DNA from 3 places in the Streptomyces sp. NPDC002742 genome. Region 1 is predicted to be linked to each of the others. Evidence: riboswitches for the same ligand, from Rfam matches in the RefSeq annotation. Region 1 holds a riboswitch; each other region holds the start of a gene.
The links. Region 1 has a riboswitch for S-adenosylmethionine ahead of ACFYW8_RS23985 (putative leader peptide). Riboswitches for the same ligand answer to the same signal wherever they lie in the genome.
Positions count from the first base shown of each region.

Region 2: another riboswitch for S-adenosylmethionine. It lies ahead of thrC (threonine synthase); the one in region 1 lies ahead of ACFYW8_RS23985 (putative leader peptide).
Region 3: another riboswitch for S-adenosylmethionine. It lies ahead of ACFYW8_RS17305 (aminotransferase class V-fold PLP-dependent enzyme); the one in region 1 lies ahead of ACFYW8_RS23985 (putative leader peptide).

Region 1 covers NZ_JBIAQF010000013.1:76,328-81,046, forward strand. The annotation lists gene ACFYW8_RS23975 (amino acid ABC transporter ATP-binding protein) at 1-337, opposite strand, end outside; gene ACFYW8_RS23980 (amino acid ABC transporter permease) at 334-1,338, opposite strand; SAM riboswitch class IV at 1,801-1,944, shown strand; gene ACFYW8_RS23985 (putative leader peptide) at 1,927-2,046, shown strand; gene ACFYW8_RS23990 (cell envelope biogenesis protein OmpA) at 2,246-2,947, shown strand; gene ACFYW8_RS23995 (hypothetical protein) at 3,083-3,355, opposite strand; gene ACFYW8_RS24000 (expansin EXLX1 family cellulose-binding protein) at 3,897-4,719, shown strand, end outside.
Region 2 covers NZ_JBIAQF010000005.1:239,107-243,825, reverse strand. The annotation lists gene ACFYW8_RS10460 (trehalose-6-phosphate synthase) at 1-985, opposite strand, end outside; gene ACFYW8_RS10455 (glucosyl-3-phosphoglycerate synthase) at 1,064-2,008, opposite strand; SAM riboswitch class I at 2,214-2,370, shown strand; gene thrC (threonine synthase) at 2,386-3,684, shown strand; gene ACFYW8_RS10445 (MoaD/ThiS family protein) at 3,681-3,956, shown strand; gene ACFYW8_RS10440 (cold-shock protein) at 4,398-4,601, shown strand.
Region 3 covers NZ_JBIAQF010000008.1:349,021-353,739, reverse strand. The annotation lists gene ACFYW8_RS17315 (cytochrome bc complex cytochrome b subunit) at 1-1,176, shown strand, start outside; gene trpD (anthranilate phosphoribosyltransferase) at 1,348-2,412, shown strand; SAM riboswitch class IV at 2,543-2,659, shown strand; gene ACFYW8_RS17305 (aminotransferase class V-fold PLP-dependent enzyme) at 2,848-4,209, shown strand; gene ACFYW8_RS17300 (Lrp/AsnC ligand binding domain-containing protein) at 4,261-4,542, opposite strand; gene ACFYW8_RS17295 (rhomboid family intramembrane serine protease) at 4,585-4,719, opposite strand, start outside.

The DNA of each region.
Region 1 (4,719 bases):
TCTCGGGCTTCTCCAGATGGTTGATCACCCGCAGGAGAGTGGACTTGCCGGATCCGGAGGGTCCGAGAATGACCGTGACCTCTCCGGGCCGGACGGTCAACTCCACGCCGTCCAGGACCTGATGGACGCCGTACCACTTGTGCACGTCGTGCACCTCGACCGCCGCCGGCTGGGTCCCGAGTACTCCGACGACCTCGGCCGCCGGGACCGTCCCGGTCCCCGTGGCCTGCCCCTGCCCCTGCCCCTGCTCCCGCTCCCGCTCCTGCTGCTGCTCCTGCTCCTGCTCCTGCGGACCCGTCCTGGTCTTCACCGTCGCCTGACGCGCTTCGCCGGTCATATCGCCGTCTCCCTCCGGACCCGGGCCCGCACATCGCGCAGACCGTTCCGTACTTTCTGCAACGGGGTCGGCGGCAGGGTGCGCACAGCGCCCCGCGAGTAGTACCGCTCGACGTAGAACTGGATGACGGACACGACGCTGGTGAGGATCAGGTACCAGGCTGTGGCGACGAGGAGCAGCGGCACGATGTCGCCGGGATAGGTACTGCCCATGCTCTGCACGGAGCCGAACAGGTCCAGCAGGGAGACGTAGAAGACCAGCGAGGTGCCCTTGATGAGGCCGATCAACTGGTTCACGTAGTTGGGGGTGATGGAGCGCAGCGCCTGCGGGAAGACGATCTTCGCGAACTGGTACCGCCTCGGCAGGCCAAGGGCGGAGGCCGCCTCGTGCTGGCCCTGGTCGACCGAGAGGATGCCGCCCCGCACCACTTCGGAGGCGTACGCCGCTTCGTTCAGGCTGAGTCCGATGACGGCGACGGCCATGTCGGTGGCGAGGCGGGACTCGTCGAAGGTGAAGAAGGCCGGGCCGAAGGGCACGCCGACGCTCAACGTCTGGTACAGGGCGCTGAAGTTGTAGAGGAACAGCAGGACGACGATGAGCGGTACCGAGCGGAACAGCCAGGTGTAGACCCAGCTCACCGCGCGCAGCACCGGGCTCGGAGAGAGCCGGGCCAGCGCCAGCAGGATGCCGCCCAGCAAACCCAATATCGCGCTGTAGAAGGCGACTTCGAGAGTGATGAGCAGTCCGTCGAGGATCGTCGGGCGCAGGAACCAGTACTGGAAACGGTCCCACTGGTAGAAGGGGTTGGTCACCAGGCCGTGGGTGATCTGGGCGACCAGTACGAGCACGACGGCCGTGATGATCCAGCGGCCGGGGCGCCGGAGCGGAAGGACCCGCTGAGCCGCCAGGGGCTTCGGCGGGGCGGGGACGTCAGGACGGGGGATCGCCTCGGCGGGCGGCGCTGATCCAAAGGACACAGCTGTGCCGGGAGATTGACTCATGGAGAGCTCCAGCGGATGCGGACACCCCGGACCACGGCGAGCGGCGGCACGACGCGGAGCCGGAGCGGCTCAGCGCGGATCGACGCACGGGTGCACGTGGAACAGGGGCTGGACGAAGAAGGGGCACACCGCGACAGCGGTGTTCGTCAGAGACGCAGAGGAAAAGCCGTCAGCCGTGGCAGAGCGGGCGACATGTGCCCGTACACAGTGCGCTGCTGACACGCAGCAGGTCCACGGAGCGGTCGGCGCACAGCACATCGCGGCCCGGACGCCGCCATGCGGCCGTCCCGTCAGCTGCGTGCATCGCCGTCACCATTTCTCTTCTCCGGCCCTGAGGCATCCCGTTGTGCGCCGCACGTTAGGCCCGCCCCGAAAAGAATGTCAATGCGGATGACCACCAGGTGAGACCGCGCGCCCGGCCTTCTTGACGGCGCGACAGGTCGCACCGAGACTGGCCTGGACGGTCACGATTGTCAGCGCCCACGGTGCGGTTCGCCCGCTCCTGTGGTCATCGGCCCCGGCTCGCTGACAGGCAACCCTTCCACCGCGACGGGGTGCCCCGGGTGACGACCGGGTCCCGCCGGTGCGGTGGGGCAAGCGTGGTCTCGCGTCTCGCGAGCCTGGAGTCGGGACCGGTGGGAATTGCCCAGGAACGGTTTGACGAGGCGCCTGCACATCGATCTGTTGCGTGTCTCCAGCGCCTACTGATCCGCGACCGGTCCGTTCGATCCGGACCGGTGCCGACAGGCGCGTCAATCCGCATTCGGCCGCTGGTGCCCAAAAGGCGGCGGTGGCTTCCTCGTTCCCCAAGGGAGAGTCAATGCCCGAGACAGCTTCGCGCACTTCCGGTACAGCCAACTCACGTCCCTGTGACCAGGTTTCGTTCCCTTCGGGCCTTCGCCTGAAGGTGACGACACCGTCCGTCCTCTCCCACCGCGTCCACAGCCGTATCGGCGTGGGCCTGGCCGGCGGCTTCTACCCGGCGCCGCACCGCTACGAGCTGTATCTGTCGGAGAGTTGTCCGCTATCGCAGCGCATCGCGATCACCCTCGACCTGCTCGGTCTGAAGGATTCGGTCGCCACCACAGTCCTGGCGCACCCCGCCAGGACACCCGACGCCTTCGCCTCACTGCGCCGCGCCTACGAGGCCACCGAGCACCACTACGACGGACCGCTGACGGCACCCGCGCTGTGCGACCGCTGGAGCGGACGCATCGTCAGCAACCACACGCCGGACATTCTCCGCGATCTCGCGGGGCTGCTCTCCGGCCACACCACGGGGCACCCTTCCACACTGTGCCCGCCGGCTCTCACCGCGGACATCGAAGCCCTGCGCGACCTGCTGGACCGCGACGTCACCCCGACCGCCGAACCCCCGGAGCTCTCGGCGGCCCTGGAGCTGCTGGACTGCCAACTCATGGAGCGGTCCTATGTGTTGGGCGAGAACCTGACGGCGGCGGACGTGGACGTGTGGGTGGCGCTCACCCGACTCGGCCCGTCGGACATCCTCGGCGGGCATCACCGGCTCCGGGACTACGTACGCCGTCTGAGCGGCCACCCCGCCTTCCGGGGCGACGAAGAGGCGGCGCCCGTCACGGCCGGCGCCTGACCTTCCCGACGAAATCGGGGAGGGTTCCACCCGGCCGGGCCCCCGGCCGCCCAGATGACTGCGGTCCTGGCACGCATGGTCGAACGGAGAACCGGACGCCGGGCCCGGCGTCCGGTTCTCCGGCGTCCGGACCGTTCAGTCGCGCGGAATCAGGATGATGCTCACGCCCTTCAGAGTCGAGGTCCACTGTCGGCCCTGGTCAAGGACCTCGCGCCCCGAGCCCAGGATCCGGTCCTGGAGGATCAGCGCCGACTCACGGAGCTCCTCCCACGGCTCCGGCACATCGAAGGCACGCCGGGACCGCTCGACGGAGCCGACCAGAGCACGGCAGGCCGCCTCCACGTCCGCGACGTTCTGGCCGGCCGATCCGACTCCGTCGATCGACCACGTCATCCACAGGCGCCCCATGACCACACTCTGTCCCATCCCCGGAACCAACGCATGCCCACTGCACAGAACACGGAGCACGCGCGCAGAACACAGAGCACGTGCCGGGACGGTCCACGGGTCCGCCCCGTCCACGTGCGGTCCGCCTACGTTCGGCGCAGGCTATGAGCGTAGAGGCGCGTCACCCACACCACACGTTCGGCGGCCAGAAGGAATGACGACGGCTGAAACAGGCCCGCCGGGACGGCCGTCGGTGGCACAGCGCCGGGTTCTCGCCCCCTGCCCGGGGCACGGCGGACACCAGGGCACGCAGCGGCGGCTGATTCCCGGCCTCCGCCGAGGGACCAGCGCCCCTCAGCACGTCGCTCCACCCCCGTCCGGCCGATCCGCCGGTCCGTCACCCATGTGACCCTGCTCCAGGAACTGCCGGGGACGCCACACCCGGTGTCGTGCTCGTCCGGTGGACGCCGGTCCGGCGCGGACCGGAATCGGGCGGCAACCTTTTGGCTTCCCGCGGCCACTGTTGGACACACCATCGGCTCGATCCCCGGAACGGATGCGCATGAAGGCAACGAGGCAGGCCGCGCGGCGCCGCGGGCGCCGGCTCAGGCTGTCGACCGTCACCCCCATCGCGCTGATCGCGGTGGGTGCTCTCGTCAGTCTTGTCGTGGCGTTCCGCCCCGATCACCACGCCGGTGCCGGGCACGCCGCGGCCTCGGCCTTCGCCGGTTCACAACGGACCGAGTCGCCCGGCCAGGGGGCTCCGGCCGGATCGGCGTCCCCGACCGCGACACGGTCGCCGAGCTCGAGTACCTCCCCGACCTCGGCGGCCGGTACCACCACCGCACCGGTGCGGCCGTCGGCCTCGAACACCTCCCGGACCGTGTCCACGACGGCCTCGCTCGCGGGACGGATCCGTCCCGGGGTCGGCTACCGGGGAGTGGCCACCACCTACGACGCCGGATCGGGCGACGGTGCCTGTTCCTACGGCCCGAGCGACGACCTCCTGACCGCCGCGATGAACCACACCGACTACGAGACGTCCAAGGCGTGCGGAGCGTACGTCGTTGTCCGCGCGGCCGGCGGCGCGGCCGTCACCGTACGGATCACCAACGAATGCCCGGTGGGCTGCGCCCCAGGGCAGCTCGACCTCAGCGCACAGGCGTTCGCCCGGCTCGCGAATCCCACGGCCGGGCGGATCCCGGTCACGTGGAAACTGCTGAGCCCGAGCACCTCCGAAACGATCGCGGTCCGGTACAAGACCGGGTCCAGCCGCTGGTGGTGCGCGGTCCAGGTGCTCGGCCACCGGAATCCGGTGGCCCGGCTCGAACTCCGCGGCGGCGACGGTTGGCGGCGGTTGCCCCGTACCGACTACAACTACTTCC
Region 2 (4,719 bases), on a different contig from region 1:
CGAACGCCACGTGGACGACCCGCTCGCGCCACTCCGGGTGCTCGTCGAGGAGCTGCCGGTACGCCAGCATCCCCCGCACGATGTTCTTGGACAGTTCGGTCCGGTCGACACGCACGACGGTCCTGCGGCCCTCGCCGATCTCCTCGCGCAGCGCGGCCATCCGCTCCTCGACGTCCGCCCGGTGCGAGCGCTCGCGCAGGAACTCGGCGTCCGCGCCGAGGCCGTGCACACCGACGCGGGTCCGGCGGGGCGGGCCGCCGTCCAGGTGCTCGACCGCGGGCGCCGCGTCCGAGGGCGGGGTCACGCGGTAGCGCTCGGGGTCGGTCTCGGCCGCGCACCGCATGAACGCGCTCGCCCACCGCCAGGTCAGGAACGCCACCCGGTCCGCGCCGAGCATGCCGTCCAGCAGCTCGGCGCGGATGTCGTCGGGCAGCATCCGGAAGTAGTCCTCGGGCGCCCACGGAGTGTGGGAGAAGTGGCCGATGCGCAGGTCGGGGCGCAGCTCGCGGAGCATCCCCGGCACCAGGCACAGGTGGTAGTCCTGGACCAGCACGGAGGCGCCGTCGGCGGCCTCCTCGGCCAGCGCCTCGGCGAAGGCGCGGTTGTAGGTGCGGTACGAGTCCCACTGGCGCCGGAACTCCGCGTCGAAGACCGGCTCCAGCGGGGTCTGGTACAGCATGTGGTGGACGAACCAGAGCACGGAGTTGGCGATGCCGTTGTACGCGGCGGCGTGCACCTCGGCGTCGATGGCGAGCATTCGTACGCCGTCCTCGCCGACTCCGCGCCGTACGGCCTCCCGGTCGCCGTCGCCGAGGGCGGAGCACACCCATAGGGCGCCCGCGTCCGGCCCGATCGCCGAGAGGCCCGAGACGAGACCGCCGCCGCCGCGCCGGGCGTGCAGCGAGTCGTCCTCCCGTACCTCGTAGGTGATCGGGCCGCGGTTGGACGCGACCAGAATCCGGTGGGCACCGTGCGTTGAAGCCATGCCTCGAAACCTAGCCCCGTGTCGAAACGCTCAAACGTTCCCTTCGGCCGTATGCGAAGCACGGCCGGTCGGGCTGGTCTACGCGGCCCTGCGCCGCTGGTACTCGGAGATTTCGGTCATCGGTGGCCTTTCCTCCGTGTCGACCGAGTACGTGCGCGGCTGGAAACCGTCCCGGCCGCGCTCGAACTGGGTGAGGGCGGGGCGGATCAGATGGCCGCGGGCCAGCCGGAGCTGGGCGGTGCGGTAGATCGCGGCGGCCATCCGGCCCAGCGCCTGGCCGTCCTGGTGGCGGTGTTTGCGCACCCCGACGTCGACCTGGGCGAGGGCGTCCAGGCCCACCAGGTGCAGGGCGTCGACGAGCATGCCCAGTTCGACGCCGTAGCCGACGGGGAACGGGAGCTGTTCGAGCAGCGAGCGGCGGGCCGCGTACTCGCCGCCGAGCGGCTGGACGAAGCCCGCGAGCTGCGGCCAGTGCATGTTCAGCAGGGGGCGGGCCATCAGCTCGGTGACCCGGCCGCCCTGGCCGGTGGCGCCGCCGAGTGGACGGTCGTACATGGCCTTGACCAGATCGACGCCGGGTTCGGTGAGCAGCGGGCCCACGATCCCGGAGACGAAGTCGGAAGAGAACTCCTTGAGGTCCGCGTCGATGAAACAGACGATGTCCCCGCTCGTCACGAGCAGCGACCTCCACAGCACCTCGCCCTTGCCGGGCACGGCCGGGATCCGCGGGAGGATGTCGTCGCGGTGCACGACGCGCGCGCCCGCGGCGGCGGCGACCGCGGAGGTGCGGTCCGTGGAGCCCGAGTCGACGACGACGATCTCGTCGACGAGGGGCACCTGCTGCATCAGGTCGTGGCGGATGATCGCGACGATCTCGCCGACCGTCTCCTCCTCGTTGAGCGCGGGCAGTACGACGCTGACCGTCGAACCGCTGACGCGTTTCGCGGCCATGAGCCTGTGGAGCGGGCGGTCGGTCACGGACCAGGAGCGTGTGCTCAGCCAGCTTTCGACGTCTTTCAGCACGGTCTGCGGCTCCTCACTGTCTGATCACACGCTCTCATCGGCGTGCCCGCTGCGGCCAGCGGCAGATCGATTGCCGTCGTCTCGCGGTTCGGACGACTATCTCAACTGTCCTGGCCTTCGGTTACAGTCTTGAACAACGCGGATGACCATCGCATGTCCTGGATCATCGGCATGTATCGCGTTCAACAGTTCAACAATCAAATACCGCTCATCCAGAGGGGCAGAGGGATACGGCCCGATGAAGCCCCGGCAACCCTCCAGCCGGTCTCGTACCGATCGATGTCGATCGCGTCGCGAGGCTCCCGGCTAGGGAAGGTGCCAAATCCGTCTCACGGCGAAGTGCGTCGTGAGGAAGATGAGGAAAGGGCCTCGCCTCCATGGCTGCGCAGACAGATGCAAGTACCACGAACTCCGCCGACGCGGTGGATCTCGGCCCGGCCGCGGCGCTTTCCTGCCGCGAGTGCGGACACCGCGTCCCACTCGGCCCGGTCTTCGCCTGCGAGGAGTGTTTCGGCCCGCTGGAGATCGCCTACGACTTCTCGGCCTACGAGACCGAAGAGCTCCGTAAGCGCATCGAAGCGGGACCCGCGAACATCTGGCGCTACGCGCCCCTCCTGCCCGTCCCCGCGGACGTGGCGGACAAGCCGAACATCAATCCCGGCTGGACCAAGCTCGTCCAGGCCGACAACCTGGCCCGCGAGCTCGGTGTCGAGGCCGGAAAGCTCTTCGTCAAGGACGACTCCGGCAACCCGACGCACTCCTTCAAGGACCGCGTCGTCGCCCAGGCCATCGAAGCCGCCCGCGCCTTCGGCTTCACCACCCTCTCCTGCTCCTCGACCGGCAACCTCGCCGGCGCCGTGGGCGCCGCGGCGGCCCGCGCCGGCTTCCGCTCCTGCGTGTTCATCCCGCACGACCTGGAGCAGGGCAAGGTCGTCATGGCCGCGGTCTACGGCGGCGAGCTCGTCGGCATCCAGGGCAACTACGACGACGTGAACCGCTTCTGCTCCGAGCTGATCGGCGACCCGGCCGGCGAGGGCTGGGGCTTCGTCAACGTCAACCTGCGGCCGTACTACGCCGAGGGCTCCAAGACGCTGGCCTACGAGATCTGTGAACAGCTCGGCTGGAAGCTGCCGGACCAGCTCGTCGTGCCGATCGCCTCCGGCTCCCAGCTCACGAAGATCGACAAGGGTCTCCAGGAGCTCGTCAAGCTCGGGCTCGTCGAGGACAAGCCGTACAAGATCTTCGGCGCCCAGGCCGAGGGCTGCTCCCCGGTGTCCGTCGCCTACAAGGCCGGTCACGACGTCGTACGGCCGCAGAAGCCGGACACCATCGCCAAGTCGCTCGCCATCGGCAACCCCGCGGACGGGCCGTACGTGCTCGACATCGCCCGGCGCACCGGCGGCGCGGTGGAGGACGTGAACGACGAGCAGATCGTCGACGCGATCAAGCTGCTCGCGCGCACCGAGGGCATCTTCGCGGAGACGGCCGGCGGGGTGACCGTCGGCGTCACCCGCAAGCTGATCGAGAACGGTCTCCTCGACCCGGCCCTCACCACGGTCGTGCTGAACACCGGCGACGGCCTCAAGACCCTGGACGCGGTGGCCTCGGACACCGGACTGACCGCGACCATCCGTCCGAACCTCGACTCCTTCCGAGAGGCTGGCCTCGCATCATGAGCGTCAACGTCCGCATCCCCACCATCCTGCGCACCTACACCGGCGGCGCCGCCGAGGTGACAGCCGAGGGCACGACCCTCGCCGAGGTCATCACCGACCTGGAGAAGAACCACACGGGCATCGCCGCGCGCGTTCTGGACGACCAGGGCAAGCTGCGCCGCTTCGTCAACGTGTACGTCAACGACGACGACGTGAGGTTCGAGCAGGGTCTCGAAACGGCGACCCCGGACGGTGTGGGCGTCTCGATCATTCCGGCCGTCGCCGGAGGCTGATCGTTACCCTCGGTAATGCCGAACACGCTGAGTTCATCGAATTGCCCCCTCCGTGAGAGAAACGGAGGGGGCAATTCTGCATGGTTGAACGCGCTAGGGTTGGGGAAGTCGCTCCGCTTTCGCTGTCGGTTTCATGCCGGGCGCATATGAGTACCCGTTCGGCGGCCGACAAGAAGTAGCCAAACTGCCTCGCCTTTATGGGCCGTTTATGGCATTTACGGGGCCCGACTTGCCCTGAATCATTGCGGGTTCTCCGTATATCATTGATCAGCCATGCCCAGAATTCTCGTCCGATTGACCTGTTGCAGAGGGCAGTTGGACAGATACATTCAGCCGCGGTCGACGCGTTCCGGCGCACACCCCCAACCGTTGGGGGGTGAGGTCTGACCCGGATCCGCGAAGTGTGGATCTGTGCAAGGGCCAGTAATAGGGGAGTTAGGCATGGCTCAGGGCACCGTCAAGTGGTTCAACGCGGAGAAGGGGTACGGCTTCATCGCGGTCGACGGTGGTGCGGACGTCTTCGTGCACTACAGCGCGATTCAGATGGACGGCTACCGCACCCTTGAAGAGGGTCAGCGAGTGGAGTTCGAAATCTCGCAGGGCCAGAAGGGTCCGCAGGCGGACATGGTCAAACTCGCCGTCTAGTCCGGGCGCGAACGGCCACCGACGCACTCACGCCGAGGGGCCCGCATCCCACCAGGGATGCGGGCCCCTCGTGCGTCCCCGACGGCCTCCCCCTCATCTCGTGCGCGCCCGCGCGCCC
Region 3 (4,719 bases), on a different contig from region 1:
CTGCTGTTCGTCCTCGGCATGTTCACCGGCTTCACCGGTTACTCGCTCCCGGACGACCTGCTCTCCGGCACCGGTGTCCGCTTCATGGAGGGCGCGGTCCTGTCCGTGCCGATCGTGGGCACGTACCTGTCGTTCTTCCTGTTCGGCGGCGAGTTCCCGGGCGGCGACTTCGTGGCCCGCTTCTACTCGGTGCACGTGCTGCTGCTGCCGGGCATCATGCTCGGCCTCGTGGTGGGCCACCTGATCCTGGTCTTCTACCACAAGCACACGCAGTTCGCGGGCCCCGGCAAGACGAACAACAACGTCGTGGGCATGCCGCTGCTGCCGGTCTACATGGCCAAGGCCGGAGGCTTCTTCTTCCTGGTCTTCGGTGTCATCGCGGCCGTCGCGGCGATCGCCTCGATCAACCCGATCTGGTCGATGGGTCCGTACCGTCCGGACATGGTGTCCACGGGCGCCCAGCCCGACTGGTACATGGGCTTCTCCGAAGGCCTGATCCGTGTCATGCCGGGCTGGGAGATCAACCTCTGGGGTCACACGCTCGTCCTGGGCGTGTTCATCCCGCTGGTGATCTTCCCGCTGGTCCTGGTCGCGATCGCGGTCTACCCGTTCATCGAGTCCTGGGTCACCGGCGACAAGCGCGAGCACCACATCCTGGACCGCCCGCGCAACGTCCCGACCCGGACCGCGTTCGGTGCCGCCTGGATCAGCTGGTACTTCGTGCTGCTCGTCGGCGGCGGCAACGACATCTGGGCCACGCACTTCCACCTGGCGATCAACTCGATCACCTGGTTCGTGCGGATCGCCTTCTTCGTCGTGCCGGTGCTCACCTTCATGGCCACCAAGCGGATCTGCCTCGGCCTCCAGCGCCGGGACCGGGACAAGGTGCTGCACGGCCGCGAGTCGGGCATCATCAAGCGCCTGCCGCACGGTGAGTTCATCGAGGTCCACGAGCCGCTCAGCCAGGACGCGCTGCACACGCTCACCGCGCACGAGCAGTACAAGCCGGCCGAGATCGGCCCGACGGTCGACGAGAACGGTGTCGAGCGCAAGGTCTCGGGCGCGCAGAAGCTGCGCGCCAGGATGAGCGAGGGCTTCTACGGGGACGAAGGCCAGATCCCCAAGCCCACCGTCGAGGAGTACAAGGAGATCACGAGCGGCCACGGCCACCACTGATCCCCTGCTGTTCGCCACGGCTGGAGCCCCGTCCATGACATGGACGGGGCTCTTTGCCGTCCTCGGGGCTGGATAGGGTGGACTCACCCGGTGGTGCGGGGCGATCCACCCCGCGTCACCCCACGACCCGTGTCACCCGCGACCGCGTGACCCACGAACCCAGGAGCGACCATGAGCGCTGTGAACCCCGCTGGAGGCGACACCGCGGCGGGCCGTTCCTGGCCCGCGGTACTGAACGGACTGCTCGAAGGCCGCGACCAGAGCGCGGACGACACGGCCTGGGCGATGGACCGCATCATGCGCGGCGAGGCGACCGACGCGCAGATCGCCGGGTTCGTGGTGGCCCTGCGGGCCAAGGGCGAGACCGTCCAGGAGATCACCGGACTCGTCCGGGCGATGTACGAGCACGCCAATGTGATCGAGGTGCCCGGACACACCGTCGACATCGTCGGCACGGGCGGCGACGGCGCGAAGACGGTGAACATCTCCACGATGTCCTCGATCGTGGTGGCCGGCACCGGCGCCAAGGTCGTCAAGCACGGCAACCGGGCCGCGTCCTCCGCGTCCGGTTCGTCCGACGTCCTGGAGAAGCTCGGCGTCAATCTCCAGCTGACGGTGAAGCGGGTCGCCGAGGTCGCGGAGGAAGCCGGGATCACCTTCTGCTTCGCGGTCAAGTTCCACCCGGCGCTGCGTCATGTGGCGGCGGCGCGCGGCCAGTTGGGCATCCGGACGACCTTCAACGTGCTCGGCCCGCTGACGAACCCGGCACGGGTGAAGGCCCAGGCGGTCGGTGTCGCCGATCCCCGGATGGCGCCGATCGTGGCGGGCGTTTTCGCCGAGCGCGGCAACTCCTCGCTGGTCTTCCGCGGCGACGACGGCCTCGACGAACTGACCACCACCGCGGGTTCCCACGTCTGGGTGGTCCGCGACGGCTCGGTCACCGAGGAGCGCTTCGACCCGCGCGACGTCGGGCTCGGCATCGTCCCGGTGGAGGCCCTGCGCGGCGCCGACGCCTCGTACAACGCGGAGGTCGCCCGGCGCGTCCTGGACGGCGAGAAGGGCCCCGTACGGGACGCGGTCCTGCTGAACTCGGCGGCGGCCCTGGTGGCCCTGTCGCCGACCGGCGCGCCGCTCGCGGACCAGCTCCGCGACGGAATGGAGAAGGCGGCCGAGGCGATCGACTCCGGCGCCGCGAAGCGCACCCTGGAGCGCTGGGTGGCCGCCAGCAACGCCTGATCCGCCTGATCCGCCTGATCCGCCTGATCCGCCGGATCCGCCTGATCCGCCAGAGACACGGAGCGAGGCGCAGTCCAGGATCCGGACTGCGCCTTGCGCGTGGAAGATCCTCTGGCAAGATGCTGTACCAGGTCATGAGTGACAGCCATCAGGCCCCGGCCGGCTGTCCGGCAACCCTCCGTCCGTGGCGGGGTGCCCCGGGTGAAGACCAGGTCGTAGGCAGCGAGGCCTACGGCAAGCGCGGACCCCTCCCGCCCTCCGGGCGGACGCAACCAGGGGTCCTGGTCGTTCGAGGGAGCCTTCTGTGAGCAAGCGAATGCGATAGGGCGTAGAGCCCCGCCCCCGCACACCCTTTTCACCTTTCCCTGCGTTGAGCGCTGCCTGCGGGCGGCCGCCTCGCGCGGTGATCCCGCCTGCCTCTCACAGGAGCTCGCCATGTCTGTCTCCACCGTTGCCGCCGACCAGTCCGTTTGTGCCCCCCTGGCCGTTCTGGGCCGGGATGTCACCGTCCCGCTCGTCACCGGCGGCGAGGTGACCTACGCGGCCCTCGACTACGCCGCCAGCGCGCCCGCCCTCCAGCGGGTGTGGGACGACGTGGCCGCGTACGCGCCGTACTACGGCAGCGTCCACCGGGGCGCCGGCTACCTCTCGCAGCTGTCCACCGACCTCTTCGAGAACGCCCGCAGGACCGTCGAGGAGTTCCTCGACTGCCGCGCCGGCGACCAGGTGGTCTTCACCCGTTCCACCACCGACTCGCTCAACCTGCTCGCCGCCGCGCTCCCGGCCGACTGCCAGGTCTTCGTCTTCGAGACCGAGCACCACGCCTCGCTGCTCCCCTGGCGCGACGCCCGGGTGACCTACCTGAACGCCCCGCGCACCCCGGACGAGGCCGTCGAGACGCTGGAGCGCGCCCTCGCCGACCGTGACCCGTACGGACCTGCCCTGGTCTGTGTCACCGGCGCCTCGAACGTCACCGGGGAGCTGTGGCCGGTGCGCGAGCTGGCCGCCGCCGCGCACGCCCACGGAGCCCGCATCGTCCTCGACGCCGCGCAACTCGCCCCGCACCACCCGGTGTCGGTGAAGGACCTCGACGTCGACTGGGTCGCCTTCTCCGGGCACAAGCTGTACGCGCCCTTCGGCTCCGGAGTCCTCGCGGGCCGCTCCGACTGGCTGCTCGCCGCCGAGCCCTACCTCGCGGGCGGCGGCGCCAGCCGCAAGGTCACCCGGCGCGCGGACGGCGGCGTGGACGTGGAGTGGCACGACAGCGCCGCCCGGCACGAGGCCGGCTCGCCGAACGTCATCGGCGCCTACTCGATCGCGTCGGCCTGCAAGGCGCTCACCGAGGAGGGCTTCGACCAGCTCGTCGCCCGGGAGCAGCACCTGATCCGTACCGTCCGCGCGGGCCTCGCCGAGGTCCCCGAGGTCCGGGTCCTCTCGCTCTTCGGTGACGACGCCCCGCGGGTCGGCGTCATCTCCTTCGTCGTCGAGGGCTGGAACAGCTCGCACTTCGCGGCGGCGCTCTCCGCCGAGTACGGCATCGGTGTCCGTGACGGCCTCTTCTGCGCCCACCCGCTGGTCCGCACGCTGCTCGGCAGCGCCCCGGAGAGCCAGGGGGAGTGCGGCGCCCCCGAGGCGGCCCCCGGCGAGAAGTCCCTCAACGCCATCCGCGTCAGCTTCGGGGCCGGTACCCCCGACGAGCACGTCGAGCGGTTCGTCCGCGCGGTGCGCGAGCTCGTCAGGGACGGCGCTCGCTGGCAGTACCGCACCGAGGGCGGCCGCTGCGTCCCGGCGGTCTGACGCCCCGAGCCGTCCGCCCGGAGGAGGTGTCCGGAGGCGGTGTCGCGTCGGTCAGGAGTCGAGACCGATCGCGAACGCCGCCTCCAGGTCGTGCTGGGAGTACGTACGGAACGCCACGTGCGTGTCCGTCGCCTCGACGCCCGGGATCTTGCTGATCTTGCCCGGAATGACGTCCGCGAGGTCGTCGTGGGCCTTGACCCGGACCATCGCGATCAGGTCGTAGGTGCCGGTGACGGAGAAGACCTCGCTGACGCTCTCCAGCGACGCGATCGACTCGGCGATCTCTGGGATCCGGTCCACGCTGGTCTTGATGAGGACGATCGCGGTGATCACGGCTGGTTCTCTCCCTAGGGGGCCGCTGCTGGGGATCTCACCCTACTCGCGGTCCACCTGGCCCGGCTGATCCACCTGAGGCCCCCGCAGCACCCCCGGAGCGGGCGTCGCGGTCCCGCGACGGCGGAACCGCGCCCACGCGTAGACGAAGCCCAGGGAGAAGCCCACGAGGTGGGC